Regions from separate parts of the Rahnella sp. EDr1-12 genome, predicted to be linked through region 1. Evidence: predicted binding sites of a transcription regulator. Region 1 holds the regulator's gene; the other holds the start of a gene.

Region 1 (16,303 bases):
TTTCACGTTCAGACCGGCCTCTTTGAAGAACCCTTGTTCGAGAGCGACATAGAGAGGCAAACCGCCGACGATAGGCCAGTAGCCGATGCGAATTTCATCATCATCGGCTGCGAAAACGGTGGTCGGGATCATCCCGCCGAGTGTCATGACACCGCCGGTAATCGCCAGCCATTTCATCATCTGGCGGCGTTGTGTATTGACCGGAAGGTTTTCAGGTTTGTCGTTTTTCATCGGCGTTCCCCTTGGCTGTTTTGCAGGCAGTGCAGCTTGTACTGCAACTTGTATACATAACAGTAAGCACAGGGCGTGCCAGATCGTCACCTGAAGGAAATAACCGATAATTCAGCAGGTTGACAGACTGTGACGCACCGTGACGGTGCGATTATTGTGCGGATGTGCAGAGAGGGGATCCACCGCAGGGCAACCGGTAGCAAGATTGCTAGCGGGATGGCCTGCGGGTTGACGTTCAGACTTTAAATTCGCTGCTCAGGCGGCTGACACCCAGCCCGTTCACTTTGGTGACTTTGATTTGCACCGGAATGCGATCTTTCATGGCTTCCACATGGCTTATCACACCGATGGTTTTACCTGAGGCATTCAGGCTGTCGAGGGCGTCGAGCGCAGTGTCCAGCGTGTCGGCATCGAGCGTGCCGAAACCTTCGTCGAGGAACAGCGAATCAATACGGGTTTTATCGCTCACCAGATCGGAGAGCGCCAGCGCCAGTGCCAGACTGACCAGGAAACTTTCGCCGCCGGAGAGCGTGCGGGTATCGCGCACCGCATCGGCCTGCCAGGTATCGACCACCTGCAACTCCAGCGCATCGCTGGTTTTGCGCTGCAACAGATAACGGCCATGCAGTTTTTCCAGCTGACGGTTCGCCAGATACACCAGGTGATCGAGCGTCAGACCTTGCGCGAACTTACGGAATTTCGCGCCGTCGCTGGAGCCAATCATCTGATTCAGATAGCCCCAGTCGTCACACGTCAGCTGTGCCTGCGCAATCTGAGCGATCAGCACCTGTTGGTTGCCGCTTCGCGCTTTATCGTCGTTAAGTTTATTGGTTATTTCGCCCAGACGTTGCTGTAAGGCTTTCAGCTGTTGCGCCAGTTCCGTCTGCTGCGCTGTCAGGGCTTCGAGATCGTTTTCTGTTTCACTCAGATGGGCAGGGCGGGCAAGGCGATGTTTTTCCAGCTGTGCTTTGGCATCGCTCAGCAATGCGTTCGCCTGCGCCAGCTGTTGTTGCAGATGTTCTTTGCGCTGCTGAAGTTGCTGACGCAGTGCGTCATCAAGCAGGGCCAGTGTCACCGCGGCTTCATCGGCAAATCCGCTGGCGCTCAGTGCTTGTTGCCACACCTGTTCCGCCCGCTTCAATTGTTCCGTAGCCTGCAATTGTTGCTGCTGCGTACTCGCCAGCTGACCGGCCAGCTGATCGCGCAGTTCCTGCGCTTTTTGCAGCGCGCCCTGTGCGTCACTGACCGCTTTTTCCGCCGCCTGTTGTTGCTGATGTAAGTGCTCGCGAACCTGCGCCACCTGGCGATCACCGAACAGTTCAAGGCGTTTGGCATTGAGTTCAGAAAGAGATTTCTCGCCTTCAGTGAACAGCTTTTGCAGCCGCGCAAAGTCCTGCTGAGTTTTTGCCTGCGTCTCTTCCAGTCGGGTAATGCGTTCGGTCAGCAACACGCTTTGCTGCTGCACTTTCTGCTGCGCGTTCAGCGCGTCATTCAGGGCATCTTTCGCCTGCTGCAACGCCCGCGCCAGCTGTTCGTGCTGGTTAATCAGATCCTGTGACTGCTGTTCTTCTTCGTCGCGTTCCGTCAGCCACTGCTGAATGGCCAGGGTATCCTGCAATCCGAATGTCAGGTTCAGCGGCGCGCTGAGTCGCTGCCAGTTTTCGGTATGCGCATTCAGTTGCTGACTTTCCTGCTCCAGCTGGTTTTGCACGCGTGTTTGCTGTTCTTTCAGACTTTTGATTTTCGCTGCCAGCTCAATGCCGCTGGCCTTTGCCGCATCGAATTCCAGCTGCATTTTCTCGACGCGTTGCGCCGTTTCAGAAGGTTTAACCTCCTGATAGTGTTCAATGGCCGGATGGGATGTGGAACCGCACAGCGGGCAGGCTTTGCCGCTTTGCAGATTGGCTCGTTCAGCTTCGAGGCTGACGATCAGCATTTCCTGTTTATGCAATGCTTTGACGTCGTTCAGGTGCTCCAGCTGTTTCTGACATTGCAGGCGGATCGCGCCCAGACGCTGTTCCTCTTCGGCCAGCTGCGTCTGATATTGCGCCAAATCTTTTTGCTGTTGCTGCACGCGCTGGTTCAGCTGCGGGAAAATCTGCGCGAGTGAATACAGCTGTTGCCGCACCGGGCGCAGCTGCGCCAGCTCTGTTTGCCGTTTCTGCCATGCTGCCAGCGGATGCTGTTTTTCCAGCTCAGCCTGACGCTGTTGTGCGGCGTTCAGCGCCTCGGTCAGCGCGGTCTGGCGGGTCTGATGCTGGCGGCTTTCTTCGTCCAGTTTCTGACGTTCGGCGGTCATTTGCACCCGCGTCGCGTTATGCTCACTGACCAGTTTCTGCACGTCACTGACCGACTGTTGCGTGTCGGCCAGTGATTTACGCCACTGGATAATTTCGCCATCCAGCGGCAGGATTTTTTCTTCGATCAGCGTCTGCGTCTGACGCTGCTCTTCCGCCTGTTTCAGGCGTGCGGTTTGCGCCTGTTCCACCGCCAGAGTCAGCGGCGTCATCTGTGCAATTTGCTGTTCCTGATGCTGCGTGAGCTGCGCCAGTTGCTGCACAAGACGTTGCGATTCATCCTGACAACGCTGTCGATCATTGAGTAACGGACGCAGTTTTTCTGCCGGTTCGCTGCGTGCAAGTTGCTGCAATTGCGGCGCGGCAGCCAAATTTTCCTGCTCTGCGGCACTCAGTTGCTGCTGAGACTGCTGAAGTTTTTGCTGCACCTGCTGCCACTGTTGCAGCCAGTTAAGATCCTGCTGGCGCTGCTGCGCCTGCCGGCTGAGGCTGATTTCCTGCGCATTCAGCTCAGTCAGTTCTGTTTCCAGCGCCTGGCGCTGTTCTTCGCTAAGCAGTTCGATACCGGCCATGCGTTGATGCAAACCGTCCAGGGTGACGCGTGCCTCTTTATGCTGTTCAAACACGCGTTCTGACAGCAGACCGTAGATTTCGGTACCGGTGAGTTCTTCCAGCAGTTCGGCCCGGTCGTTGGCGTCGGCATTCAGAAACGCCGCGAACTGGCCCTGCGACAACATCATCGATTTGGTGAAACGGCCAAAATCCAGTCCGGTCAGTTCGGCGATGGCATCGAGTTTATCGCGCACTTTATCTGCCAGAATTTTGCCGTCGGCCAGCAAGGCCAGCTCGACTTTTGGCGCCTGTAAATTGCCGTCCGGTGAGTTTTTCGCGCGGCGCTGGCTCCAGAATGCGCGATAGCCGATGCCTTTCACTTCAAACTCCACTTCGGCCAGTGACTCGGCGGTATGGCGGGTCATCAGTTCATTCTGACTTGGCGTGACGTTCAGGCGTGGCGTCTGATGATATAGCGCCAGACAAATGGCATCGAGCAGGGTGGTTTTCCCCGCGCCGGTCGGGCCGGTGATGGCGAATAAACCGTTGCTGGCGAACGGCTCGGCGGTGAAATCAATTTTCCATTCGCCTGCCAGCGAGTTCAGGTTTTTTAAACGCAGGCTGAGAATTTTCATTGTGCGCTGCCCTCCGTGCTCTGACCGCTGGTGACCTGTTCGACAACCTGGGCGAACAGCGTGCGCATCCGCGTCTGGCGCGGTTCATCCGTATCCGCTTCCAGCGACAATCTGCGTTCAAAAACGTCGCTGACGCTCAGCTCGCTGAGGGTTTCTTTTTCCTGCTGTTCGATGCTGTGGATCCGTTGTTCTTTACTGCGGCGCAGTAACACGACCTCCACCGGCAGTTCGGCGGTCAGCGCCTGAATGCGGCGCTGAATGTCGCTGAGATAATCCTGCGTCGCCACTTCAATATCCAGCCAGACCGGTTTTGTGGCATCGCCTCCGGTGAAGTGCGCCAGCTGCTGTTCAATCTCCGCCAGCGAGCCTTTGATGATTTGCATCGGCTGGAAAACGGGGATCTCCAGCGTGTCGATGGCGTTGAGCGTGGCACCGTCGAAATCCAGCAGATAGACGCTTTTGGCTTTGCTCAGCTCATCAAAACTGAGCGGAATAGGGGAACCGCTGTAACGGATATGTTCCGTTTTCGCCACGCACTGCGCGCGGTGGATATGTCCGAGCGCCACGTAATCTACCGGCGGGAACGCCTGCGCCGGAAAGGCATCGAGAGTTCCTATATAGATGTCGCGCACGGAATCAGAGGTGCTGACGCCAACGGTGGTCAGATGGCCGGTGGCGATGATTGGCAGCGGCAGACCCAGTTGGTCGCGTTTGGCCTGCGCAGCGTGCCACAGCGCATCATAATGCGCGGCAATGGCTTCCTGTAAGGCCAGCTGTTTGTCGCTGCCGGATTGCCCTGCCTGACTGGCGATTAAATCGCGCGGGCGTAAAAAGGGGATCGCACAGAGTACGGCTCCCGGCGTACCATTGCGCTGATTTAACACCAGCACTTGCTCAGACAGATCTTCGCCGACGGTGGCGATCACCCGGGTATTGAGACAGGAAAGCAGCTCGCGGGACTCATTTAACGTGGCGACGGAGTCATGATTACCCGCCAGCACAATCAGCTGACAGCCGGTGCGTTGTAATTCCACCACGAAGCGGTTATACAGTTCGCGGGCATAGCTCGGCGGTGAGCCGGTATCGAAAATGTCACCGGCCACGATCACGGCATCAACCTGATGATTTTCCACCTGTTCCGTCAGCCAGCGCAGAAAGGCCTGGTGCTCGGCGGCGCGGCTTTTGGTAAAGAAATACTGGCCAAGATGCCAGTCTGAGGTGTGGATCAGGCGCATGAAACTCCCTGTGGTTCGCGGTGCGGTAACAATGGCGCAAAGTATAAACGCCGACGGGGGACGATGTCCTGAGAAAATCGGACGCATTTCAGCAAGATGGCTGTTAAATTGCCGGGTAATGAACCATCCTTTCTATTCATAAATCTGTCACAAAACTGACGCATAATGGCGCCCGCAATCAAATAAAAGATCGCTAACCTATTGGCAGGACCTACGATGGCTAGACGTATATTAGTGGTTGAAGACGAAGCTCCTATTCGTGAAATGGTGTGTTTTGTACTGGAACAAAATGGCTATCAGGCTGTTGAAGCTGAAGATTTTGATTCCGCGGTGGCCCAGCTGGTCGAGCCTTATCCTGAGCTTATCCTGCTCGACTGGATGTTACCGGGCGGTTCCGGTATTCAGTTTATTAAGCACCTTAAACGTGAAGCCCTGACCCGCGAAATCCCGGTGATGATGCTGACCGCACGCGGTGAAGAAGAAGATCGGGTGCGCGGCCTCGAAGTGGGTGCCGATGATTACATCACCAAACCGTTTTCTCCGAAAGAACTGGTTGCCCGCATCAAAGCGGTAATGCGCCGCATTTCTCCGATGGCGGTGGAAGAAGTGATCGACATGCAGGGGCTGAGCCTGGATCCTTCCTCTCACCGGGTGATGGCCAACGAGCAGGCGCTCGACATGGGGCCGACCGAATTCAAATTATTACACTTCTTTATGACCCACTCAGAACGTGTTTACAGCCGCGAACAGTTGCTGAATAACGTCTGGGGCACTAACGTTTATGTGGAAGATCGCACCGTGGACGTGCATATTCGTCGTTTACGTAAAGCGCTGGAAACCAGTGGACATGACAGAATGATTCAGACTGTCCGTGGCACGGGATACCGTTTCTCAACGCGTTATTAATCCCCACAGCGGAGAATCTGTGTGTTAGAACGTTTGTCATGGAAACGGCTGGCCGGCGAATTTTTCCTCTTCTGCCTGCCAGCGATCATTCTCGGCATTTTTGTTGGCCATTTTGGCTGGCTTCTCTTTGCGTCGCTGCTGGCGGCGCTGGGCTGGAACTATTACAACCAGCTTAAACTCTCACATTGGCTGTGGCTTGACCGCAGCATCACCCCGCCAAACGGGCGCTGGAGCTGGGAGCCGCTGTTCTACGGGCTGAACCAGATGCAGATGCGTAACCGTCGTCGTCGTCGCGAATTAGGGCAATTAATTAAACGTTTTCGCAGCGGTGCAGAATCGTTACCTGATGCGGTGGTGCTGACCACCGAAGAGGGCAATATTTTCTGGTGTAACGGTCTGGCGCAGGAACTGCTCGGCTTTCGCTGGCCGGAAGACAACGGGCAGCACATCTTTAATCTTTTGCGCTACCCGGAGTTTCGCGCCTGGATCCAGGCACGTGATTTCAGCCGTGCACTGAATCTTCAGCTGAATAATGAGCATTACGTGGAGTTTCGCGTGATGCCTTATTCTGAAGGGCAATTACTGATGGTGGCGCGGGATGTCACGCAGATGCGTCAGCTCGAGGGCGCGCGACGCAACTTCTTCGCTAACGTCAGCCATGAGCTGCGTACGCCGCTGACCGTTTTGCAGGGCTATCTGGAAATGATGGAAGACGCCAAGCTGGAAGAGCCGTTTCGTTCCAAAGCGCTGGATACCATGCAGGAGCAGACGCGACGCATGGACGGGCTGGTAAAACAGTTGCTGACGCTGTCGAAAATAGAAGCCTCTGCCAATATGGATTTGCACGAGAAAGTCGATATTCCGGTGATGCTCGGCATGCTGGAGCGTGAAGTGCAGACGCTGAGCGGCGGCCAGCATGAGGTCGTATTCCGCATAAACGACAAGCTGAAGGTCTTTGGCAACGAAGATCAACTGCGCAGCGCGGTTTCCAATCTGGTGTACAACGCGGTGAATCACACCCCGGCGGGCACCCGCATTGAAGTCAGCTGGCAGCAAACGCCGCACGGCGCGCAGTTCCAGATAAGCGACAACGGGCCGGGTATTGCGCCTCAGCACCTTCCGCGCCTGACCGAACGTTTCTATCGCGTAGACAAAGCGCGCTCCCGCCAGACCGGCGGCAGCGGGCTGGGCCTGGCGATCGTCAAACATGCCCTGAGCCACCACAACGCCAGGCTGGAAGTCATGAGCGAAGTGGGTGTCGGCACCCGCTTTATGTTTACGCTGGCGCCGCGGTTGATTGTTCCGCAAGACGCCGGTGCGCAAGCTTCCGTTAAGCCTTAACCCTCTCAAGCCTGTTATCTGCGGATTTCAGGCTTTCTTACTCTCTTCCAAATGAACATTTCCTCTAAATGAACATTCTTCCCACTAACGTGAATTTTATTCACGTCCCATGAAGATTCCTCTGTTGCTGATAAGCGTGCTGCATGACACTATCCAATCAAAGACGTTTAGACATCCAGATGTCTATATATAACGCAACGCAATTATTTACTTTGTAAATCATTGGTATTCCGCCATACGCCGCGGGGTGCCTAAAAGGAGTCATGCATGCAACGTACAACCCCTCCATTCCGCGCCGACGTTGTCGGCAGTTTTCTGCGCCCGCTGGCGATTAAAGAAGCGCGTAAACAGTTTCAGGCTGGCGAGATTGATGCCGCTCAGCTGCGCGCTGTGGAAGACACTGAAATTCGTCGCGTGGTGGATTTGCAGCGTGAAGCCGGTCTGCAAGTGGTCACTGACGGCGAATTCCGCCGGGCGTGGTGGCACTTCGATTTCTTCGAAGGGCTGGACGGCGTGGAAGGTTACGACGCGGTGCAGGGGATCCAGTTCAACGGCGTACAAACGAAAGCACGCAGCATTAAAGTGGTGAGTAAACTCGGTTTTGGCGCCCACCCGATGCTGGAAGATTTCCGCTTCCTGAAAAGCATCAGCGGCAACGCGGTGCCAAAAATGACCATTCCAAGTCCGAGTGTGATGCATTTTCGCGGTGGCCGTGACGCCATCAGCAAAGAGGTTTACCCCGACCTGAAAGCGTATTTTGACGATCTGGCACAGGTTTACCGTGACGCCATCAGGGCGTTTTACGATGCCGGTTGCCGTTATCTGCAACTCGACGACACGGTCTGGGCGTACCTGTGTTCAGAGGATCAGAAGAAGCAAATCCGCGAACGTGGGGATTCTCCGGAAGAGTTAGCACGCACTTACGCAGACGTGCTGAATAAAGCCATCGCCGGGAAACCCGACGATCTGGTGATTGGTCTGCATGTTTGTCGTGGCAACTTCCGCTCCACCTGGATTTCAGAAGGCGGCTATGAGCCGGTCGCGGAGATCCTGTTTGGCGGCGTGAACATCGATGCTTTCTTCCTTGAATATGACAACGAGCGTTCCGGTGGTTTCGAGCCGCTGCGCTTCATCAAAAAAGGCCATCAGCAGGCGGTTCTGGGATTGATCACCACAAAATCCGGCGAACTGGAGCTGGCGAAAACGGTGGAAGCGCGTCTTGCAGAAGCGGCTGAGTATCTGGATATCAATCAGATTTGCCTCAGCCCGCAGTGTGGTTTCGCCTCGACAGAAGAGGGCAACAGCCTGACCGAAGCCCAGCAGTGGGAAAAATTAAAACTGGTCGTCGATATCGCTGCGCGCGTCTGGTAAAGGCGTCGCCGGTTATTTATTGACCTCATAAATCTGCTGGATATCGTGCGTGAAATTGCCCGTTCGTGGTGATTTCACGCACTTTTTGCCTTTTCGGGGCATATCTTGTGCTTACTTCGTTCAAAAATCATACATATCATATTGCGTGTTTGCGGCTGTATTTAGTGATAATCGCTGCTCTCAAGCATTAATCTGGTTGAAGACTCTGCTTTTTGGATCTCGGCTTGCCTTTCTGCGCTATAAACGTTTACCTTAGCCCCCGCTGTCGCTCGATACTCCCTGCATAACAACGTAATCATCTGCATATCATCAGGCGTTTTAGGCTCCTTCCGGCTTCATTTTGGTGCTCTCTGGCTTTGTTCGCCATTCATCCTTCTGACCGAGCAGCACGACGACAGCAACGGACACTTTATTCATTTGAACAGGCAACACGACACCAATCATGAGTACTCGTTTAACAAATAAAGATATTCTGGCGTTAGGTTTCATGACCTTCGCTTTATTCGTCGGGGCCGGAAATATTATTTTCCCGCCAATGGTTGGCCTGCAGGCCGGTCCTGAAGTCTGGTGGGCTGCTGCCGGGTTTATGATCACAGCCGTCGGCCTCCCGGTGATGACCGTCATTGCCCTGGCGCGTGTCGGGGGCGGTGTTGACGCCCTGAGCTCACCGATTGGCCGTGGTGCCGGTATTTTGCTGGCCACCGTCTGCTATCTGGCCGTGGGCCCGCTGTTTGCTACGCCACGCACCGCGACCGTCTCCTTTGAAGTGGGGATCGCGCCGATGACCGGTGACGGCCCGCTGCCTCTGCTGATTTATAGCGTGATTTATTTTGCGCTGGTGATCGGCATTTCCCTGTATCCGGGCCGTCTGCTCGATACCGTCGGGCATTTCCTCGCGCCGTTGAAAATGGTTGCACTGGCTGCGCTGGGCGTTGCAGCACTGCTGTGGCCAGCCGGGCAGACAATGCCTGCGGTCGATGCTTATCAAACGGTTCCCTTCTCAAGTGGCTTCGTAAACGGGTATCTGACGATGGATACGCTGGGAGCGCTGGTGTTCGGGATTGTGATCGTTAATGCCGCCCGTTCACGCGGTGTGTCTGATGCTAAGTTGCTGACCCGTTACACTATTCTGGCAGGGTTGATCGCCGGTTTAGGTCTGGTGCTGGTCTATCTCAGCCTGTTCAAACTTGGCGAAAACAGTGCATCACTGGTGCCTGGCGCGACTAACGGCGCGGTGATCCTGCATGCTTATGTGGCGCATACCTTTGGTGGCGTCGGCAGCTTCTTCCTCGGCGCGCTGATTTTCATCGCCTGTATGGTGACGGCGGTTGGCCTGACCTGCGCCTGTGCGGAGTTCTTTGCTCAGTACCTGCCGCTGTCTTATAAAACACTGGTGTTCATTCTGGGTCTGTTCTCCATGCTGGTGTCCAACCTCGGCCTGAGCCATCTGATTCAGATTTCAATTCCGGTGCTGACGGCCATTTACCCGCCATGTATCGCGCTGGTGGTCTTGAGCTTCACCCTGCGCTGGTGGAATAATACGACGCGCATCGTGGCGCCGGTCATGCTGGTCAGTCTGGTGTTCGGTATTGTTGATGGCATCAAAACCTCGGCCTTTGCTGATATCATGCCTGCCTGGACTGCGAACCTGCCACTGGCTGCACAAGGTCTTGCCTGGTTACCGCCGTCAGTATTAATGCTGGTACTGGTGGGGATCTATGACAAAATCAGTGGCCCGCGCAGCGTCACGGCGCATCAATAATTATCGGGTGAAGGTTCCACAGTAGTTGAGTGAATTGTTCGCCAATCAGGCCACGGAAACCATTTCCGTGGCTTTTTCATTGGCAGGGTGCAGGTGTTTTTTTGAATTGGCATTGTGATTTTTAAAATACAGAGACGGGTTAAGGTACATGCAAGAATCAGCTGAACAACCAACCGGGCAGCCAGAAGCGCCGGGCACGAAGCTAAAACGCGGTCTGACAACGCGTCATATTCGCTTTATGGCATTGGGATCAGCCATCGGAACCGGGCTGTTTTATGGATCGGCGGATGCCATCAAACTGGCAGGGCCCAGCGTATTGCTGGCATATCTGGTCGGCGGCATCATCGCCTTTATCATCATGCGCGCACTCGGCGAAATGTCGGTGCATAACCCGCAAAGCGGTTCGTTCTCACGCTATGCCCAGGACTACCTCGGGCCAATGGCGGGCTATATCACTGGCTGGACCTACTGTTTCGAAATCCTCATTGTGGCGATCGCCGACGTTACCGCCTTCGGCATATATATGGGCGTCTGGTTCCCGGATGTGCCGCAGTGGACGTGGGTGCTCAGCGTCGTACTGATCATCGGCGCCATCAATTTAGTCAGTGTGAAGGTGTTCGGCGAGCTGGAGTTCTGGTTCTCCTTCTTCAAAGTGCTGACGATTATCATCATGATCGTGGCGGGTTTTGGCATTATCTTCTGGGGCATCGGCAACGGCGGCCAGGCAACAGGTATCCATAATTTGTGGAGCCACGGCGGATTCTTCAGCCAGGGCATCATGGGGACTATCCTGTCGTTACAGCTGGTGATGTTCGCTTATGGCGGTATTGAAATCATTGGTATTACGGCCGGTGAAGCGGAAGATCCGAAGAAGTCGATTCCGAAAGCCATTAACTCGGTTCCGCTGCGTATTCTGGTGTTTTACGTGGGTACTCTGTTTGTCATCATGTCGATTTTCCCGTGGAATCAGATCGGTACGCAGGGGAGTCCGTTTGTACTGACATTCCAGCATATGGGGATCACTGCCGCGGCGGGTATTCTGAACTTCGTGGTGATCACTGCGTCGTTGTCGGCTATCAACAGCGATGTGTTTGGCGTGGGCCGTATGTTGCACGGAATGGCAAAGCAGGGGCAGGCGCCTAAAATGTTCAGCAAAGTGTCGCGTCTGGGCACACCGTGGGTCACGGTGCTGGTGATGATGGCCGCGTTGCTGATTGCTGTTTACCTCAACTACATCATGCCTTCGAATGTGTTTTTGGTGATCGCGTCTCTGGCGACATTTGCGACCGTCTGGGTGTGGATAATGATCCTGTTCTCGCAGATTGGTTTTCGTCGCAAGCTGAGCAAGCAGCAGGTTAAAGAGCTCGAGTTCCCGCTGCGTGGCGGCGTGTATACCTCGGTGTTCGGTATTATCTTCCTGGTGTTTATCATCGGCCTGATTGGTTACTTCCCGGATACCCGCGTGTCGCTTTACGTCGGTATGGTGTGGGTTGCCGCCCTGCTGATTGGGTATGCCTTCAAGCTGCGTAATGACCGCAAGAAGCAGGCAGTGGCACTGAGTAAGTAAGCAAGCACTTACCTTTCGGTAAAAAAAAGCCCCCGATATCTTCAAGGTATCGGGGGCTTTTTGTTGTCAGTTAATAGCCGATGGCCGCGCCTGCTGGCCGCCGCACATCATTCGCGCCATAGAGATAACCTTCGCGAACCTTGCCTGATACCGCCGAGTCATTACCCGAAGTGGCAGAGGTGACACCTGCCGCCCCCGGTAACCCCACCATAATCAACTCCGTCGCGCCCCACGGCGTCTGTTCCACCATTTTATAGCCCATCTTTTGCAGGATGTTCAGGCTGTCAGGAGAAACACCGCGCTGCTCGTAATACACTTCGTCCGGCAGCCATTGGTGGTGAATACGTGGTGCGTTCACGGCTTCCTGCGGTGCCATGCCGTGGTCGATGACATTGAGCGCGGACTGCAACGTAATGGTGATGATGCGTGAACCGCCCGGCGATCCCAGAACCATAAAGATTTTACCGTCTTTAGTCACCAGACTCGGGCTCATCGACGATAGTGGGCGCTTACCGGGGGCGATAGAATTTTTAACGCCCTGGACCAGACCGAAGAGATTCTTCTCACCGACTTTTACCGTGAAATCATCCATTTCGTCGTTGAGGAAAAAACCGGTGCCGGGCGCGATCACCACAGAACCAAACAGACCGTTGATGGTGTAGGTGGTGGAGACGGCGTTACCCATTTTATCGACGATGGAATAGTGCGTCGTTTCCGGTTTTTCGTGCGGTTCCATGCCCGGCTGAACGGAAGTCGATGGGGTGGCTTTATCCGCTTCTATCTTTTTACGGATTTCTTCGGCGTAACTTTTGCTGATCAGACGATCGACAGGATTTTTTACAAACGCCGGATCGCCGAGGTAAGTATTACGATCCATATAAGCATGACGCATGGCTTCGGTCATGACGTGAATCGACGCCGCTGAATTGAAGCCCATGCTTTTCAGATCATAGCCTTCCACAATGTTGAGGATTTCGCACATCGTGACGCCGCCGGAGCTTGGCGGTGGCGCAGACACGAATTTATAGCCACGATAGCTGCATGAAACCGGCGTGTCTTCGGTGACTTTATAATTTGCGAAATCTGCCGCCGTCAGGATGCCGCCGCCTTTTTTAGAGGCAGCTTCGACCGCCTGCGGGATTTTTCCTTTATAGAAAGCGTCCGGGCCATTTTTCGAAATGGCTTCCAGCGTGTTGGCTAAGTCGGTTTGCACCAGTTTATCGCCGGGCTGCAACGCGCTGCCATCTTTGCGCAGGAAGATGCGCGCTGCTTCAGGATCCTCTTTGAAGCGGTCAACCTTGGTGTCGAGAATATCGGTATCGGCGCGGGTCAGTTCGAAACCCTGACGTGCGAGTTTAATGGCCGGTGCCATGACCTGCTGACGTGTCAGCGTCCCGTATTCCTTCTGGACTGTATCCATGCCCAATACCGTGCCCGGTACGCCAGCGGCCAGATAGCCGTAAAGGCTTGCGCCTTTTTTCACATTCCCGTCGGCATCCAGGTACATATTGGCGCTGGCGGCCGCTGGTGCCATTTCACGGAAGTTAATAAAAGTGTCTTTTCCGTCGGCCAGATGCACCGTCATGAAGCCACCGCCGCCAATGTTGCCACAACATGGGTTGACGACGGCCTGCGCGTAGCCGACAGCCACGGCGGCATCAATGGCGTTACCGCCCATTTTCAAAATATCGACGCCGACCTGAGAGGCCAGATATTGCGAGGTGACGACCATCCCGTTTTTGGCTTCCACCGCAGGACTGGACGCGGCGTACAGCGGCAGGCTGGTCAGCATGGTGAGTGCGATGAGTGATTTCCGTAACATATAGGCTCCTGTTTTAACCCTGTCTTTTAAGTCATAACCTTCAGGTTATTGTGTGATATCACTTTTTTTATGACGACTGTGTTCCGTTCGTCTGAGGAAATGATGCAAAGCGCACGCCATTGTGAACGAAACATGTCGTTTTCAGCGTAGACGTAAAAGAGGAGCGTAAGGAAAGGAAGGGGAAAAAATGTGATCCCGCCGGACGGCAGGCATAAAAAAACGGCCAGCAAAGCTGACCGTTATTGAACGTGAAATCCGTGAAGGGATTACAGGTTTGACGCGTTTTCAGACAGGTATTTAGCCACGCCATCCGGAGATGCGCCCATGCCTTTTTTGCCTTTTTCCCACTGAGCCGGGCACACTTCGCCGTGCTCTTCGTGGAATTGCAGCGCGTCAACCATACGCAGCATTTCGTCGATGTTACGACCCAGTGGCAGATCGTTCACTACCTGGTGACGTACAACGCCTTCTTTGTCGATCAGGAAGGAACCGCGCAGTGCAACGCCAGCGTCCGGATGTTCGATACCGTAAGCTTTCTGAATTTCGCGTTTGATGTCAGCAACCATCGCGTACTTAACAGGACCGATGCCGCCTTTCTCAACAGGGGTGTTACGCCATGCGTTGTGAACGAACTCGGAGTCGAAGGATACGCCTACTACTTCTACGCCACGATTCTGGAATTCTTCGTAACGGTGATCAAACGCGATCAGTTCAGAAGGGCAGACGAAAGTGAAGTCCATTGGCCAGAAGAAGATAACAGTTGGTTTGCCTGCAGTGTGTTTTTTGAAGTTGAAGTTTTCAACTACTTCGCCGCTACCAAGTACTGCTGCTGCGGTGAAGTCAGGGGCTGGGCGAGTTACCAGAACCATAATATTACTCCTTATGAAACCCAAAAGGGCGTCGTAGGTGAGAGGAAAGGGTGAACAAAACGACTGCCAGTATAGGGGCAAGCCCGAAGTGAATAAACCCCATCGCGCCAATCAATCAGATAGCATCCGGCTATCAGTTTTTGAAGTATGTCCCATCGTTCTTTAACAACAGACACTTAATTGCAAAATATTGTGTTCATTCTCACAAATTCAACGCGGTTTGTCAGATTTGCCGGTCTTTCGCCTGTTGCATCATGACCGGATAAAACTGCCAGAAAAGCTGTTCGAGGGCGTCGTAATTCAGTTCGATATCATGGAATGAGCCGGTCAGTGCACTGAGCTTTGGCCGACGGCTGGCCATGCCGCGTAATACGTCGCCTATAAAAGGCAGCGCGGCATAACGTTCCATCCAGCGTTCCGGCCACAGATAAGCATTCAGATTCCGGAAACGCTCTGGCATTTCAGGCAACTGCGGTTCAATTTCCTGCTGACAGTCGTCAAGAAAGTCTTCCAGGGATTGCTGCGGATGAATGCTGGCCCAATGGCGGGAGAGAAAATGGTCCCACACGACGTCCAGAGTGATGGGTGATACGCGGCGAAAATCATCACGAAAATAACTGCGCGCAATTCTGACTTCCGGCAGGGAATCGGTGAGGGTATCGACGCGGCGGTGCATGCGGATCCCGCTGACGATGTCATCGGAATATTGCCCCTCAGGGTTGCCGCGAACGAAGTCCGCCAGCAGATTGCCTAACAGGGAGCTGTCGGCCAGAGAGGCCAGATGGAGGTGAGCTAAAAAATTCATTGGCCGAGTATAACGCAGTAAATGTGATCCCTGACAGGGTGGCCGCCTTTATTCGCGCAGAAGCTTGCAGGGGATGCCTCGTCCCACTAGACTAAGCCGCCTGTTTTTGTCGTTAAAGTGAAGTGAAAAACCATGCGTGTTGCCGATTTTTCTTTTGAACTCCCTGAATCCCTGATTGCCCGCTATCCGCAAACCCAGCGCAGCGGCTGTCGTTTGTTGTCTCTGGACGGGCCGGGCGGTGAGTTAACGCACGGCGTGTTCACCGATATTCTCGATAAAATCCTGCCTGGCGATTTGCTGGTATTTAACAATACCCGTGTGATCCCGGCCCGCGTGTTTGGCCGTAAGGTCAGCGGCGGCAAGATTGAAGTGCTGGTCGAGCGGGTGCTCGATTCGCACCGCGTTCTGGCGCACGTTCGCGCGTCCAAATCCCCTAAACCGGGGGCAGAATTGCTGCTCGGTGATAAAGAAGACATTAAAGCCACTATGGTGGCCCGTCACGATACGCTGTTTGAGCTGGAATTTAATGAAGATCGTGATGTCTTTACTCTGCTCAACGAAATCGGCCATATGCCGCTGCCGCCGTATATCGACCGCCCTGATGAAGATGCCGACCGCGAGCTGTATCAGACCGTCTACAGCGAACGTCCGGGTGCTGTCGCCGCGCCGACCGCCGGTTTGCATTTCGATGAGCCGCTGATGGATGCGCTGAAAGCCAAAGGCGTGGAGTTCGCTTTTGTGACGCTGCACGTAGGCGCGGGCACCTTCCAGCCGGTGCGCGTGGACACTATCGAAGACCACATTATGCACGCCGAGTATGCTGAAGTGCCGCAGGACGTGGTCGATGCCGTGCTGGCGTGTAAAGCGCGCGGTAATAAAGTCGTGGCCGTGGGCACCACCTCTGTGCGTT
Region 2 (16,303 bases), on a different contig from region 1:
TATCGCCGCCGCCCCCCAAGACCCCCCCGGGCTCTTTTACTGCGTTCTCGCAGGCGGGCTATGTTTCAGACACTCCTCCTATTGCCGCAAAATCCCGCCGCTTCGCGGTGCCCTCCGCTCGGGTTACAACCCGCGCAAACAGACGCGCGGTTTTCCACCGCTCCCTCCGGCGTGATTTTTGAGCGCGGCCACTGGCTATGTCATTCAAAAGATCATAGAGACTTAAGTTTTGAATTAAAAAGTCGAAAACGGTGCCACTCCCTCCGGCGTGATTTTCTGTACGGCCACTGGCATTTCAAAATCAAAGGAAATGTGTTTGGTTTTGCTTTACATAGCCTTTGGCCGCGCTCAAAACGACGTCGAATGAACGGTGAGAAACCGCGAGGGTGTTTTTCCGAGCGGGTTCGAACCTGAAATGAGAGGACCGCGTAGCGGCGGAGTTTGCGGCAATAACCGGAGCCGCTGGAATATAGCCAGCGAGCGGCAGCGCGCAGTGAAAAGAGCCTGGGATTCTTAAGGGGGGCGGCGATAAGCCCCCCTTAAGGCCGGTGTGGGTGGCAACCCACGGTCTTGACGTTGAAACTCAGCCCGCGCCCCTAACCCTTACCGTTCTACCCTCATTGAATCCCCATTGCTCCCTTCATGGTGAAGAAAAGATCAGTCTGATCGGTCAGACCCACCACATTCCCTGCGTGTGGACCGAACGCGGCAACGCGCAGTTGCGTGCCGGTGTGGCCCTGGGAATCGTCTTCTGAGTTGCCGTAACTGATGGTCATCGGTGCGCCATCTTTCGTGGTCAGCGTTTGTGTCAGACCCGGCGCTTTGGCGTCGGTTTCGATGATCTGGCTGGAATGCGCGTGGTCGGCGGTGACGATAACCAGCGTGTTGCCGTCCTGACGGGCGAATTCCAGCGCTTTTTGCACGGCTTCGTCTAAATCAACGGTTTCACCAAACTGTCCGCACGGGTTCGCGGCGTGATCCTGTTTATCAATCGATGCGCCTTCAACCTGCAGGAAGAAACCCTTTTCATTGGTTTTCAGCAGATCGATGGCTTTTTCAGTCATGGCGGCAAGCGTCGGGATATCCGCAGTTCGCTGCGGGTTGGCTTCGCAGGTGACGGCAGGTTTATCAATGTTGCCGTGATACGAGGCTTTCGGACCCTGCCAGCGTACCGGCATGTTGCCTTCGGAGAACAGGCCGAGAACCGGTTTTTTCTGGTCGGCTTGCGTTACCGCGCTGAGCTCACCGGCGTTTTCCACCCACACATAACCTTGCGCCAGTGCCTGATCTTTCAAGGATTTGCCCTGGAAATCACCGGCTTTGGCCAGCTGACTGAAGGATTTTCTGCCGCCACCCAGCGTCACATCGGCGCGCGTCTGCAATAACTGTTCGGTGATGGAGCCACGGCCACCGTTTTCCAGCGCGTTAGTGGCGCATTTCTCAGTGGTTTCTTGCGGACCGTAACATTTACGGGAGGTGACGTGGGCGATTTGTGCGGCCGGGGTGGCGTCCTGTAATTCGGCGGTCGACACGTTGCCGGTGGCTTTTCCGGCGGCTTTCGCAATTTCAAGGATTGTCTGGTGATCCTTACCGTTTACATCCACGCCAATCGCGCCGTTATAGCTTTTCACGCCGGTGGACCAGGCGGTGGCTGAAGCGGCAGAGTCGGTGACGTAGTCAGGTTTTTGCGTTTTCTTATCGAGAGAATAATGGGTGTACTGGCCGGTCAGCGGCAGGGCGTCGATGCCTTTGAAATAACCGCCTGCGCCTTCCGCGTAATTTCGCGCCGAGGTGATTTCAGAATCACTCATGCCGTCGCCGATCAGCAAAATAACGTTTTTGACCGTTTTGTCAGAAAGCGAGGCTTTCAGCGCGGCCGTCTGATCACCGCTGAGACGGCGTGCGCCACCTTGTTCGGTCAGGACGCCTTTTGCCGCACGGTCGGTCAGAACGGTGTTTTCATCAGCGAAAGACCCGGCAGAAGCGGAAAGCAGCAGGGCGGCAGCGATGGCGCGGGCGAGCAGAGATACAGGTTGTTGCATTGTCAAAACTCCTTTTTATAAAGCGGAAGAAATACAAATACACAGTTTGATTTATTTTGTTACTGGCAGGGTAAGTCAGAGGGATGACGGATTTATGACAGAGGAGACAGATGTTGTGGCTTGCGGGCTACGTGTCGGGGATTGCCTTACATGGGGGAGTCTCAGAGCGCGTACATCGCTTCCGCGATAAAGCATGTCTGAAAAAAAACTCGGGAGATCAAAGAGGGAGGCACTTTCCTCCCTCTCTGGCGGTGTCGGCACAACGCGTTAAGCGAACACTGCAATTGAGCAACCGACACTGTTTCGGTCAGGGTTAAAGGCCGCCATTGCGGCGGCCACTGATATCAACCCTCACCCGATGGTCATCAGACTCGCATTTCCTCCCGCCGCGGCGGTGTTCACACTCAATGAGCGCTCGTGAAGCAGGCGCTCCAGCAACACATTGTCATCGCCGCGCGCAAAGCCCTGCACTGACACAATGGCGCCAGGGCGGTTGGCGATAATCTGACACAGTTCCCGCAGCTGGTCGGCGTCGCCGTGGTAGATGACCGCATCGAAGACCGGCGCATCGTTTTGCCAGTCTTGTGCGAAGTCCACGCGTTCCTGTACCGCCCCGGGTAACTGGCTGAACAGTTCGCGCTGTAACGGCGCTTCCGGCCACAGGATCCGGCAACCGGTCGCGGTGATGGCGGCAAGCTGGAGCAGGGCGTCGGCCTGATTATCGGCCAGTGCCAGAATACGTTCGCGGGGTAACAGGGCGTAGGTGTTGCGTTCGCCCGTTGGCCCCGGCAGGGTGCGCAATGTGCCGCCCTGGCTGCTTTCGGCGAAGCGCGTGCAGACGTCGATAAAGGCGGCCGGTTGCTGGCTGCGGGTTGCCCACTGCTGCAACGCGCGGTGCGGTGCAAGCAGCGCGTCGCGCACGGACGTGTCCAGCGGCAGATCGCGATCCTGACGCAGCAAGGTTTGTTGCACGGCAAATGGCGGACGGCTGCTGAGCAGGCGATAAAGATAGAGCGGGCCGCCCGCTTTCGGGCCGGTGCCGGACAAGCCTTCGCCGCCAAACGGCTGTACACCAACCACGGCGCCAACCATGTTGCGGTTCACGTACATGTTGCCGACGTGCGCCTGCTGGGTCACACGGTGGATGGTTTCGTCGATGCGGGTGTGAATGCCCAGCGTCAGGCCGTAACCGGCGGCATTAATCTGACCGATCAGCTTATCCAGATCCTGACGGGCATAACGCACCACGTGCAGCACCGGGCCGAAGATCTCTTTCTTCATCTCATCAAAGCTTTCCAGCTCGATAAGCGTCGGTTTTACAAAGGTACCGCGGTTCCATTCCTGCTGGTCAGCGGCGAATTCCTGCGTGGCCTGATACACCGTGCGGCCTTTGGCGCGCATGGAATCGATATGTTTTTCAATACCAGCTTTGGCATCGGCGTCAATCACCGGCCCGATATCGGTAGACAGGCGTTCCGGATTGCCCATGCGGCATTCGGCCATGGCACCGCGCAGCATCTGCAGGGTGTGCTCGGCCACGTCATCCTGAATGCAGAGCACGCGCAGAGCAGAACAACGCTGACCGGCGCTGTCAAAGGCGGAGGCCACCACGTCCATCACGACCTGCTCGGTCAGGGCGGAGGAATCGACAATCATCGCATTCAGGCCGCCGGTTTCGGCGATAAGCGGCGTCGGACGCCCCTGCGGATCGAGTCTTCCTGCAATGTTGCGTTGCAAAATACCCGCCACGTCGGTGGAGCCGGTGAACAGCACGCCGCGAACGCGTTCGTCATTGACCAGTTGCGCACCGACGGTTTCGCCTTTGCCCGGCAGCAGTTGAAGTACCCCGGCCGGAACCCCGGCTTCGTGCAGAATACCGACGGCAAGCGCCGCAATCAGAGGCGTTTGCTCCGCCGGTTTTGCCAGCACGCTGTTGCCTGCGGCCAGTGCGGCCGCGATCTGGCCGGTGAAAATCGCCAGCGGGAAGTTCCACGGGCTGATACACACCACCGGGCCGAGCGGACGGTGCGTGTCGTTGGTGAAATCTTCGCGGATCTGACCGGCATAGTAGTGCAGGAAATCCACCGCTTCGCGCACTTCGGCGATGGCGTTATTAAAGGTTTTTCCGGCCTCGCGCACCAGCACGCCAAGCAGACTTTGCAACTGCGCTTCCATCAATTCTGCACCGCGTTGCAGGATTGCGGCGCGCTCTTCGGGAGGTGTCGCAAACCAGATGGCGCCAGCCGTGGCGGAGGCGTCCAGCGCACGGCTGATTTCCGCTTCTGTGGCTTCACGTACGTGCCCGACGATGTCGGTATGTTCAGACGGGTTGATGACCGGCAAAAATTCGCCGTCGTCAGTGGGCGCATCGATCATCGGCTGCGCGGTGACCGTATGGCTGGCGCTTTGCAACAGGGCGCTGGACAGCGAGGCCAGACGATGCTCGCTGGACATATCCAGCCCGGCAGAGTTGACGCGTTTATCGCCGTACAAATTGCGTGGCAGGGCGATGCGCGGGTGCGGCAATCCGACCTGTCCTTCCGTGGCGGCCAGCGCTTCAACGGCCAGAACCGGATCGGCGATCAGTTCGTCGATTGGCAGCGTGGCATCGGCGATGCGGTTGACAAAAGAGGTGTTGGCGCCGTTTTCCAGCAGGCGGCGAACCAGATAGGCGAGCAGCGTTTCGTGGGTGCCGACCGGGGCATAGATGCGGCAAGGGCGGTTGAGTTTTCCTTCGGCAATTTTACCGACAACCTGCTCGTACAGCGGTTCGCCCATGCCGTGCAGGCACTGGAATTCGTACTGACCCGGATAATAGTTGTTACCGGCCAGCTGATAAATGGCAGCGACGGTGTGGGCATTGTGGGTGGCGAACTGCGGATAAATCAGGTTCGGCACGGCCAGCAGTTTACGGGCACAGGCCAGATAAGAGACGTCGGTGTAAACCTTGCGGGTGTAGACCGGATAATCGTCCAGCCCGTCCATTTGGGCGCGCTTGATTTCACTGTCCCAGTACGCGCCTTTTACCAGACGGATCATCAGGCGGCGACGGCTGCGCTGCGCCAGGCTGGTCAGGTAGTCGATCACCATCGGACAGCGTTTCTGATAAGCCTGGATCACAAAACCGATGCCGTTCCAGCCCGCCAGTTCCGGCTCAAAGCAGAGTTTTTCCAGCAAATCGAGAGAGATTTCCAGACGATCGGCCTCTTCGGCATCGACGTTAATGCCGATGTCGTAGCTGCGGGCCAGCAAGGTCAGCGACAGCAGGCGGGGGTAAAGTTCTTCCATGACGCGTTCGTACTGCGCACGGCTGTAGCGCGGGTGCAGGGCGGAAAGTTTGATGGAAATGCCGGGGCCTTCATAAATGCCACGGCCATTGGAGGCTTTACCGATCGCGTGGATCGCCTGCTGGTAAGACTGCAAATAGGCCTGCGCGTCTTTTTCTGTCAGCGCGGCTTCACCCAGCATGTCGTAGGAATAACGGAAACCTTTGTCTTCGTGCTTGCGGGCATTGGCCAGCGCTTCGGCAATGGTTTCGCCGGTCACGAACTGTTCGCCCATCAGGCGCATGGCCATGTCCACGCCTTTACGGATCAGCGGCTCGCCGCCTTTACCGATAATGCGGCTGAGAGATTTAGACAGGCTGGTCTCGTTGTGCGTGGCCACCAGTTTGCCGGTGAACAGCAGACCCCAGGTGGCGGCGTTGACGAACAGCGACGGGCTGCGGCCCAGGTGAGAGTGCCAGTTACCGTTGCTGATTTTGTCGCGGATCAGCGCATCGCGCGTCGGTTTATCGGGAATGCGCAGCAGGGCTTCCGCCAGACACATCAGCGCCACGCCTTCCTGCGAGGAAAGTGAGAACTCCTGCAACAGGCTTTGCACCATACCGGCACGGCCATTGGCGCTCTTCTGGTTACGCAGTTTGGTGGCGATGTCGGCAGCCAGTTTCTGCGCTGCGTCATGAAGCGGCGCAGGTAAACGCGCCTGTTCGAGCAGCATGGAAACGGCTTCCGGCTCAGGGCGGCGATAGGCGGCGGTGATTGCTGAACGGCTGACGGACTGCGGCTGGATCTGCTCGGCAAAATCGAGGAAGGGCTGATGTGATTCCTGAACCGTCAGCGGCGGGGTATCGTCGGCGTTTTCAGCCGCAGCGCCGTTCAGCGCGGGGATTTCCGGCAGCGCGTCGCCATTTTCCAGCCGTTCAAGATAGGAAAAGATCGCCTGTTTGATCAGCCAGTGCGGCGTGCGGTCAATTTGCTGTGCGGCCACTTTAAGCCTGTCGCGCGTGCCTTCGTCCAGCTTCACGCCCATCGTCGTCATACCCATGCGCCAATACTCCATATAAAGAGGTTCAGGTGATTTCATTATGTTTATGGCAAGCAATATCTTCTATGTTGCAACCTTGTGCAACCTCATTCACGCAGGAAGTCTGCCTGATGTGATTTGGCTGGCATTTTTAACATCTTAACAACCGCGCTGACCTCACAGAGGCCGCTGTGCGGGTTCCTTCGTGATGCTGTGGAGGGTGCAACCTTTGCGTCTGTAACGTGCAACCGGTTATCAGAATAAGTGTGATGGAGCGTGAAGTTTGTGTATCTGATTTGTTAATTATCTTGAATTCAATGGTGTGCTAAACCAGTATCCGCCCGACAGGAAATTTGAATAAAAACCTGATTACCCACCTGTAAAAAGAAAAAATATGGAGAGTAATGCTGCATCCTTTACGGGTTTCAGCCATCATCTCGCCCCGGCATGAGCTTGACCGCGTTTATTGCCGCGTCAGGACAGACAGGTGCCGGCCTGCATGGAATATGCATCGCTCATAAGCACGACAAATAACAAGAAGTGGAGAAAACAATGACAATGAACACACCGATGCTGGTGACGTTTTGTGTTTATATTTTCGGGATGATTTTGATTGGACTCATCGCGTATTTACGGACCAAAAACTTTGATGATTATATTCTGGGTGGCCGCAGTTTAGGCAGCGTGGTGACCGCGCTTTCCGCCGGGGCGTCGGACATGAGCGGCTGGCTGCTGATGGGGTTGCCGGGGGCGATTTTTATTTCCGGCATTTCCGAAAGCTGGATTGCCATCGGCCTGACCATCGGCGCGTATCTGAACTGGAAACTGGTGGCAGGGCGTTTACGTGTGCATACCGAAGCCAACAATAACGCGCTGACCCTGCCGGATTACTTTACCCATCGTTTTGAAGATTCCAGCAAACTGCTGCGCATTATCTCGGCGGTGGTGATCCTGGTCTTTTTCACCATCTATTGCGCCTCCGGCATTGTGGCCGGTGCGCGTTTGTTTGAAAGTACCTTCGGCATGACCTACCAGACCGCGTTGTGGGCGGGGGCGGCTGCAACTATCATTTATACCTTTATCGGGGGCTTTCTGGCCGTCAGCTGGACGGACACCGTGCAGGCCAGTCTGATGATTTTTGCACTGATCCTGACGCCGGTGATCGTCATCCTCGCGGTTGGCGGTATTGATACCTCAATGATGGTCATTCAGGCTAAAAACCCGCAATACACCGACATGTTCAAGAACATGAATCTGGTGGCTATCCTGTCGCTGCTGGGCTGGGGGCTGGGCTATTTCGGCCAGCCGCACATTCTGGCGCGTTTCATGGCGGCGGATTCTCACCGTACCATTCGCAGCGCGCGCCGCATCAGCATGACGTGGATGATTCTGTGTCTGGCGGGCACCATCGCGGTCGGCTTCTTCGGCATTGCGTACTTCAGCAATAATCCGGGCCAAGCGGGGAACGTGACGCAAAACGGTGAGCGCGTGTTTATCGAACTGGCGAAACTGCTGTTCAATCCGTGGATTGCCGGTGTTTTACTGTCCGCGATCCTGGCTGCGGTGATGAGTACGCTGAGCTGTCAGTTGCTGGTGTGCTCCAGTGCTATCACCGAAGACCTGTATAAAGCGTTTCTGCGCAAGGGCGCGAGCCAGCGTGAGCTGGTGTGGATTGGTCGTCTGATGGTTCTGGTGGTGGCGCTGGTGGCGATTGCGCTGGCGGCAAACCCTGAAAACCGCGTGCTGGGTCTGGTGAGTTACGCCTGGGCAGGCTTTGGTGCGGCATTCGGCCCCGTTATCCTGATCTCGGTGATGTGGAAACGCATGACCCGCAACGGCGCGCTGGCCGGGATGGTGGTCGGTGCGGCTACCGTGATTTTGTGGAAGCAGTACGGCTGGGCCGAGCTGTATGAAATCATCCCCGGCTTTATCTTCGCCTCGCTGGCTATCTGGATTGTCAGCCTGACCGGCAGCAAGCCGTCAAAAGCGGTTGAAGAACGTTTCAACACGGCGGAAGCCGAATACAACAGCATCTGATTTTCGCCCCGGGCGGTGAATCAGACAGTGACCTCACGGAGCCTTCAGGGCTCCGTTTTCTTTTACGGCACCCTGTATCCGGGGTGCTGAAACAACCGGCAATATTTTTTCGTGCGCTTTTCCCCTCCCGTGCTCAAAAAACAGCATGCGGCCTCTTGTATTTATCTCGCCAGGAATGATAATCACTATCGTTTCGATTTTACTTTTCTTTACAGAGTGCTTGCACAAACTGTAAGTCATTTGTTCTACGGGAGTTCCGCTATGTTCGTTCCGTTTCTCATTATGTTCCGCGAAGGGCTGGAAGCCGCGCTTATCGTCAGCCTGATCGCCAGTTATCTGAAACGGACGCAGCGCGGGCAGTGGCTCGGCGTGGTCTGGATTGGCGTGATCGTGGCGGCAGCATTGTGTCTGGCGCTGGGTATTTTCATCAATGAAACCACCGGCGAGTTTCCGCAAAAGCAGCAGGAGCTGTTCGAAGGCATTGTGGCGGTTGTGGCCGTCTGCATTCTGACCTACATGGTGTTCTGGATGCGTAAGGTGTCGCGTTCAATCAAAGTACATCTGGAAGGCGCGATTGATAACGCGCTCAACTCCAGCCGCGGGCAGGGCTGGGCGCTGGTGGCGATGGTGTTCTTTGCGGTGGCGCGCGAAGGGCTGGAATCGGTGTTCTTCCTGCTGGCTGCGTTCCAGCAAGACGTGGGTATCGAAGCGCCGATTGGCGCACTGCTCGGCCTGGGCGCGGCGATCGTGCTCGGTTTCCTCATCTATTACGGCGGCGTGAAGCTGCATCTGGCGAAATTCTTTAAATGGACCAGCCTGTTTATTCTGTTTGTCGCCGCCGGTCTGGCTGCGGGCGCGATCCGCGCGTTTCACGAAGCAGGGTTGTGGAACCGTATGCAGGATATCGCCTTTGACCTGAGCGGGACGCTCTCCACGCACTCTTTATTCGGAACCTTGCTGGAAGGCATGTTCGGGTATCAGGAAGCGCCGACAGTCAGTGAAGTCGCGGTGTATTTCCTGTATCTGATCCCGGCGCTGTTCCTGTTCTTTATGCCGCAGAGCAAATCGCCTGTGGCCGCTGCGGCATCTGCCGGGCACAAAACACAACGCTGATTTTACGTTAATTGTCTCTTCACACAGTTTGTCATGGAGTGGTACATGTCCTATTCATCCCCGCTGTTTCGCCGTAAAGCTTTACAGATTGCACTGTTGTCTCTGCCCGCTTTTGCGCTGAGCGCCAACGTGCTGGCTGCTGATGTTCGTCAGGTAAAAATTACCGTTAATGATAAACAGTGTGAACCGATGGCGCTGACCGTGCCTGCCGGTAAAACGCAGTTTGTCGTGCATAACGCCAGCCAGAAAGGTCTGGAATGGGAAATTCTCAAAGGCGTGATGGTGGTGGAAGAGCGCGAAAATATCGCGCCAGGTTTCACCCAGAAAATGACGGCTAACCTGGAACCGGGCGAATACGACATGACCTGCGGTCTGCTGAGCAATCCAAAAGGCAAACTGACCGTGACCGCAGAAGGCGCAGCGGCCGCCACCAAACCGGACGCCATGGCGCTGGTTGGCCCGATTGCGGAATACAAAGTCTATGTGACTCAACAGGTGGGTGAACTGGTTTCCCACACCAAAGCGTTCACTGAGGCGATTAAAAAGGGCGACCTGAAAAAAGCGCAATCCCTGTACGCTTCTACCCGCGTTTATTACGAGCGCATTGAGCCCATCGCCGAACTGTTCTCCGATCTGGATGGCAGCATCGACGCCCGTGAAGACGATTTCGAGAAAAAAGCGGAAGATCCTAACTTCACCGGTTTCCACCGTCTGGAGAAAATCCTCTTCGCCGATAAAACCACCCAGGGCACCGAGAAATTTGCCGATAAGTTGTACGCCGATACGGTGGATCTGCAAAAACGCATTACCGATCTGACCTTCCCGCCAAGCAAAGTGGTCGGCGGGGCAGCGGGTCTTATCGAAGAAGTGGCATCCAGCAAAATCAGCGGTGAAGAAGACCGTTACAGCCGCACCGACTTGTGGGATTTCCGTGCCAACCTCGATGGCGCTCAGAAAATCGTTAACCTGCTGCGTCCGTTGCTGGAAAAAGCCGACAAACCGTTGCTGGATAAAATCGACGCTAACTTCAAAACCGTCGATACGCTGCTGGATAAATACAAAACCAAAGACGGTTATGAGAATTACGAAAAACTGTCTGATGCAGACCGTAACGCAATGAAAGGGCCAATCACCACCCTGGCAGAAGATTTAGCCAAACTGCGTGGTGTTCTTGGTTTAGATTGATTTTTCAGCGCCTTTCCCCTGACCGGGAAGGGCGCTTTTAAATTTCCGAGGCAGAGTAATGAGTCATAAAAACAATAATCAGGATGACGTTTCTTCTTCACGCCGCAGTTTACTCAAAGGCGTGGGATTGTTAGGCGGGGCATTTGCCCTGGGCGGCGCATCCACTGTGCAGGCCGAAAAAACACCCGGTGCAAAACCAGAGTACACACCAGGTACGGTGTCCCCGGACGAACGCTGGGGCAGGCAGCCTTACTATGGTGAACATCAGGCCGGTATTCTGACGCCACAACAGGCGTCGATGATGCTGGTGGCGTTTGATGTGCTGGCGACAACGAAGGCCGATCTGGAGCGTCTGTTCCGGCTGCTCGACACCCGTTTCAGCTTCCTGACCACCGGTGGCACCGCGCCTTCTGTGGATCCTAAATTCCCGCCGATGGATTCCGGCGTCATGGGTAGCGAGATTTATCCGGATAATCTCACCCTGACGCTCTCCGCCGGTGATTCCCTGTTCGATGAACGTTTTGGGCTGGCCGCGCACAAGCCGCTGAAACTTCAGCGCATGGCGCGTTTCCCGAACGATTCTCTTGATGCCAAACTTTGCCACGGCGATTTGCTGCTGCAAATTTGCGCCAACAACAGCGATACCGTGGTTCATGCGCTGCGTGACATCATCAAATACACGCCGGATTTGCTCAGCGTGCGCTGGCGCCGCGACGGGTTTATTTCGTCCCACGCTGCGCGCAGCCAGGGCAAAGAAACGCCGATCAACCTGCTGGGCTTTAAAGACGGCACGGCCAATCCTGACAGTAAAGACAAGGCGCTGATGGACAAAGCCATCTGGGTTACTGCCGATCAGGGCGAACCGGCCTGGACCGTCGGCGGCAGCTATCAGGCCACCCGGATTATCCCGTTCCACGTCGAATTCTGGGACCGCACGCCGTTGCAGGAGCAGCAGACCATCTTTGGCCGCCACAAGGCCACAGGTGCGCCGCTGGGCATGGAAAAAGAGCACGACGTGCCGGATTACACTAAAGATCCGGAAGGGAAGGTGATCCCACTGGATGCGCACATTCGTCTGGCTAACCCGCGCACCAAGGCCACTGACGATAATCTGATGCTGCGCCGTGGATACAGCTATTCTCTGGGCGTCACCAATTCCGGCCAACTGGAGATGGGTCTGCTGTTCGTCTGCTTCCAGCACGATCTGGAAAAAGGCTTTCTCACGGTACAAAAACGCCTGAACGGCGAACCGCTCGAAGAGTATATCCGCCCGACAGGCGGCGGCTTCTTCTTCACGCTGCCAGGTGTGCAGGATGAGAAACATTATCTCGGACAAACGCTGATCGAGGCGTAATCCCTGCTCCTCCTTCCTGCCGGAAGGAGGAGTCCCGCTGTATGTTGTGACCACGCGATTGTGACCACGCGATTGTGAAAAACTAGTTGTGGAAAAAGCCCTCTGGCTGATGCGCGGTTTAACTGAGTTTGTGTAATCTGTTCATCTAACATCAACAGAATCAGTGAAACCCTGACATGCCCCAATTGAATCCTCCCGCAGAAACCAGCCCGTTATGGCGGCTGACCGCAGCCACTTTGTGTACCGGCATTCTGGCCGGTCTGGGCGGCATGCTGCTGGCGCTGCTGCTGCATTTCATCCAGCACCTTGCGTTTGGCTACAGCCCCGACTTTATCATCAGCAACGAAAGCTTTTTACAGGGTGTCAGCGAGGCCACGCGCTCGCGGCGTCTGGCGGTGCTGGTCTTGTGTGGCGCCGTGGCGGGGTTCGGCTGGTGGGCGCTTTACCGCTGGGGCAAGCCGCTGGTCAGCATTGCGGCGGCGGTGAAATCTGATCAACCGCGTATGCCTCTTGTCAGCACCACGCTCCATGCGTTGCTGCAAATTATTACCGTGGCGCTCGGTTCGCCGCTCGGGCGCGAAGTCGCGCCGCGCGAGATCGGGGCGGTGTCTGCCAGCTGGCTGGCCGGGCGGTTCAGCCTGACGGTGCGTGAAACGCAGATCATGATTGCCTGCGGGGCAGGCGCCGGGCTGGCGGCGGTGTATAACGTGCCGCTGGGTGGCGCGGTGTTTGTACTTGAAGTGTTGCTCGGCGCGTTCAGCTGGCGGTTGCTGTTACCGGCTATCGCGACTTCCTCCATTGCGGCGCTGGTGGCGTGGATCGGGCTTGGCAATGAATCGCAGTATCATCTGATGCAACTGAATACCACGCCCTCGCTGATGGTCTGGTCAGTGGTGATGGGGCCGGTATTTGGCGTGGCCGCATACGGGTTTACGCGCATGACCAACCGCGCAAAAGCGCAGGCACCGCGCGATGCCCGGCTGATTATTTTCAATCTGCTGAACTTTGCGTTCATCGGCATTCTGGCGGGCTGGTTGCCGCAATTGCTGGGCAACGGGAAGGGGCCAGCACAGCTCAGTTTTGATAATCAGATTACGGTGGCGCTGGCGGCAACGGTGCTGGCCGGCAAACTGGTGATCACCTGGAGTACGCTGCGCGCCGGTGCGCAGGGCGGATTGCTGACGCCGGGGCTGTCTAACGGCGCGCTGCTGGCCTGTATTCTGGGTGCCGTGTGGAATATGTTCTGGCCCGGCACCTCGCTCGGTGCGTTTGCCATTATCGGGGCGGCGGCATTTCTGGCCTCTTCAATGAAAATGCCGTTAACCGCGGTGGTGCTGATTATGGAGTTTACGCGGGTTGATCATGACTTTTTAATTCCGATTCTTTTCGCCGTCAGCGGGTCGATCGCCTGCTTTACCTTATGCAGTAAAATCAGCGGGGAAAAATAACCGGAGGGAGGATCCCAAAAAGATCCTCAAGATCCTGTTGACGAAGACTACAAATTTTTTTACATTTTAGTAACGCATTTATTTCAGGTGTCATTATACTGAAATCATAGCGCGATAGTTTTTGAGTGGTACGGTAAATAGGTTTTTGAGCAGCACTGTAAAAGGTTTTTCTGAGTGTACGGCCAATGCCGTTAATAACACTGCGGGGAGCGCGAATGGTAAAGTCCTTGTTTGGGCTGGTGAGAGTAAATAACAGGCTTCACTCATTCACTCGTTGTTGTCGCGTCACTGCAAACGAGGGCAAGGCTTCCGACTCTTTATTATTTCGTCACGCATTTTCAGCATATTCCTATCTTTCTTCACTGATGTTTTCATCCACGCAACAACAACCCTGTTCTTTAACTGACTCTTCTTCTCCTAAATCCGGGAGACTCTTTCACACTGGTGCGAACAGCATTGGCTTTAATTCTGGCAATTTTATTGTGCGGGTCAGCGGTTTGTCATTATTGACATTCAGTTCATTACTGACAATGCCTCTTCGTGAAAAGAAAACAGCCAGGAGATTATTTCTTAATCAATGGGATCGATTTTCCTCTTCACGTTATTCATTGGCTTCAATTGGTCTAAAAGGAGACCAAAACCTCATTTGTGAGTGAAACATAACCGTGCGGGAAACCGCCTTAGCGTTAAGTGAATCAAACTGTAAGGTGCCACTATGGGAAGACAGAAAGCAGTGATCAAAGCTCGCCGTGAAGCAAAACGAGTCATTCGTAGCGACTCACGCAGTCACCGCCAGCGCGAGGAAGAATCTGTGACATCACTGGTACAGATGGGCGGTTTGGAATCGATTGGAATGGCACGGGATACACGCGACCACTCCGTAATCGAAGCACGTACCGAAGCTCAAGGTCATTACTTATCAGCCATAGAGAATAAGCAGTTAATTTTTGCCACAGGTGAAGCCGGTTGCGGCAAAACATTCATCAGCGCTGCGAAAGCAGCTGAGGCATTAATTCACAAAGAAATCGACAGGATTATTGTGACACGTCCGGTATTGCAGGCCGATGAAGATCTCGGTTTCCTGCCAGGCGATATTTCAGAGAAGTTTGCCCCTTATTTCCGCCCGGTCTACGACATCTTATTACGTCGCCTGGGATCTTCATTCCTGCAATATTGTTTGCGGCCGGAAATTGGGAAAGTGGAAATTGCGCCTTTTGCTTACATGCGTGGACGCACTTTCGAAAACGCAGTGGTTATTCTGGATGAAGCGCAGAATGTCACCGCCAGTCAGATGAAAATGTTCCTGACCCGACTGGGTGAAAATGTGACGGTGATTGTGAATGGTGATATTACCCAGTGTGATTTACCACGTGGCGTAGTATCAGGGCTCAGCGATGCATTATCCCGTTTCGAAGAAGACGAAATGGTGGGCATCATTAAGTTTGGTAAACAGGATTGCGTGCGCTCTGAGTTGTGCCAGAGAACGCTGAATGCTTACTCATAATTAATTCCCCATAAATGACCGAATTGATGACAATAAAAAGGCCGCTCCGATGAGCGGCCTTTCTTGTTATGGCGTTTATCTGCCAGGGTTAAAGCATAATAATCATCATATAGGCACAGAATAAGGCCAGATGCGCCGTTCCGTTCAGGACATTAGTACGTCCGGTCGAGAATGAAATCTGACACAGGATCAGCACCGCCAGCATCACCACGATGTTCGCCGGGTCGAGGCCGAAAATCAGGTCCTGACCGGTGAGGGTGGCAATCACGGTCACCGCCGGAACGGTCAGGGAAATGGTCGCAAGCACCGAGCCGAAGAACAAATTCATCGCACGCTGTACCTGGTTTTGCAGCACCGCTTTCAGCGCGCCCAGCCCTTCAGGGGAGAGGATCAACAGCGCCACCAGGAAACCGGTGAACTGCGCAGGGGCGTTCAGTTCAGTCAGCAGGCTTTCCAGCGGATTGGCATTGAATTTAGTGACGGCGATAACCAGCACCAGATGCACGATAAGCCATAAGGTGTGCGTCAGATTACTTTTGGAAGAGGGCTTTCCGTGGCCGCTTTCTTCATCGTCATCTTCGTGCTCGTAAATAAACAGGCTCTGATGCGTTTTGGTCTGAATGAGCAGGAACACGCCGTACATGGCGGCGGAAATCACGGCGACAAACAGAGCCTGCGTGGTGGAGAAGTTACCGCCGGGCAGCGCAGCAGGCAGAACCAGCACGATAACGGCCAGCGGGAAAATCGCCATCAGATATTGTTTGATACCACCAAGATTAACGTACTGAGTCGCAAATTTACGACCGCCCAGCAGCAGGGCAACGCCCACCAGGCCGGCAGTGACGATCATGATGATCGAGAATAAGGTGTCACGCATCAGCGCGGGAGCGGCATCACCGGTCGCCATCAGGGCAGAAATCAGGCTGACTTCGAGGATAACCACTGAAAGGCTGAGGATGAGCGAGCCATAAGGTTCGCCAAGACGGTGTGCCAGCACGTCCGCATGACGCACTACGCTGAATGCACTGGCAAGGATCCCCACCAGAGCAATGAGATTGATACCAACGACCGAGGCAAAGTTACTGCTGTTGCCCCAAAAAACGAGGACGATAAGGGCGGCAATGGGAAAAATCAGGGAATATTCCTGATGGCGGGTTTTGATTTTGGGATGTTCCTGAGACGACACCATGATGATTTTTCTCCTTATAAACATGCGTGACCCTGCAAAGCGGGTGTCACGAAGAAAACAATAACCGCCTGTCCGTCGGTTATCAGTAAAAACGCGCTGTTGCGTAATGGTGTAACCTGTTAAGTA

Evidence for each region. The regulator PhoB, encoded in region 1, activates phosphate uptake and scavenging genes when phosphate is short. The targets are predictions, from matches to a motif close to CTGTCATAAAACTGNCNNAT.
Region 2: the regulator PhoB is predicted to act here: its motif matches at 2,124-2,143, upstream of phoA (alkaline phosphatase).

What each region holds. Positions count from the first base shown of each region.
Region 1 is NZ_JBLZNY010000001.1:1,282,949-1,299,251, reverse strand. It holds gene ACO0U8_RS06110 (ABC transporter substrate-binding protein) at 1-231, opposite strand, end outside; gene sbcC (exonuclease subunit SbcC) at 467-3,715, opposite strand; gene sbcD (exonuclease subunit SbcD) at 3,712-4,950, opposite strand; gene phoB (phosphate response regulator transcription factor PhoB) at 5,167-5,856, shown strand; gene phoR (phosphate regulon sensor histidine kinase PhoR) at 5,878-7,197, shown strand; gene ACO0U8_RS06085 (cobalamin-independent methionine synthase II family protein) at 7,465-8,568, shown strand; gene brnQ (branched-chain amino acid transport system II carrier protein) at 9,011-10,330, shown strand; gene proY (proline-specific permease ProY) at 10,479-11,897, shown strand; gene ggt (gamma-glutamyltransferase) at 11,968-13,719, opposite strand; gene ACO0U8_RS06065 (peroxiredoxin C) at 13,986-14,588, opposite strand; gene ACO0U8_RS06060 (ACP phosphodiesterase) at 14,812-15,393, opposite strand; gene queA (tRNA preQ1(34) S-adenosylmethionine ribosyltransferase-isomerase QueA) at 15,526-16,303, shown strand, end outside.
Region 2 is NZ_JBLZNY010000006.1:88,128-104,430, forward strand. It holds gene phoA (alkaline phosphatase) at 618-2,042, opposite strand; gene putA (trifunctional transcriptional regulator/proline dehydrogenase/L-glutamate gamma-semialdehyde dehydrogenase) at 2,394-6,368, opposite strand; gene putP (sodium/proline symporter PutP) at 6,900-8,384, shown strand; gene efeU (iron uptake transporter permease EfeU) at 8,646-9,497, shown strand; gene efeO (iron uptake system protein EfeO) at 9,543-10,682, shown strand; gene efeB (iron uptake transporter deferrochelatase/peroxidase subunit) at 10,741-12,036, shown strand; gene ACO0U8_RS20100 (chloride channel protein) at 12,213-13,484, shown strand; gene phoH (phosphate starvation-inducible protein PhoH) at 14,200-14,988, shown strand; gene chaA (sodium-potassium/proton antiporter ChaA) at 15,077-16,177, opposite strand.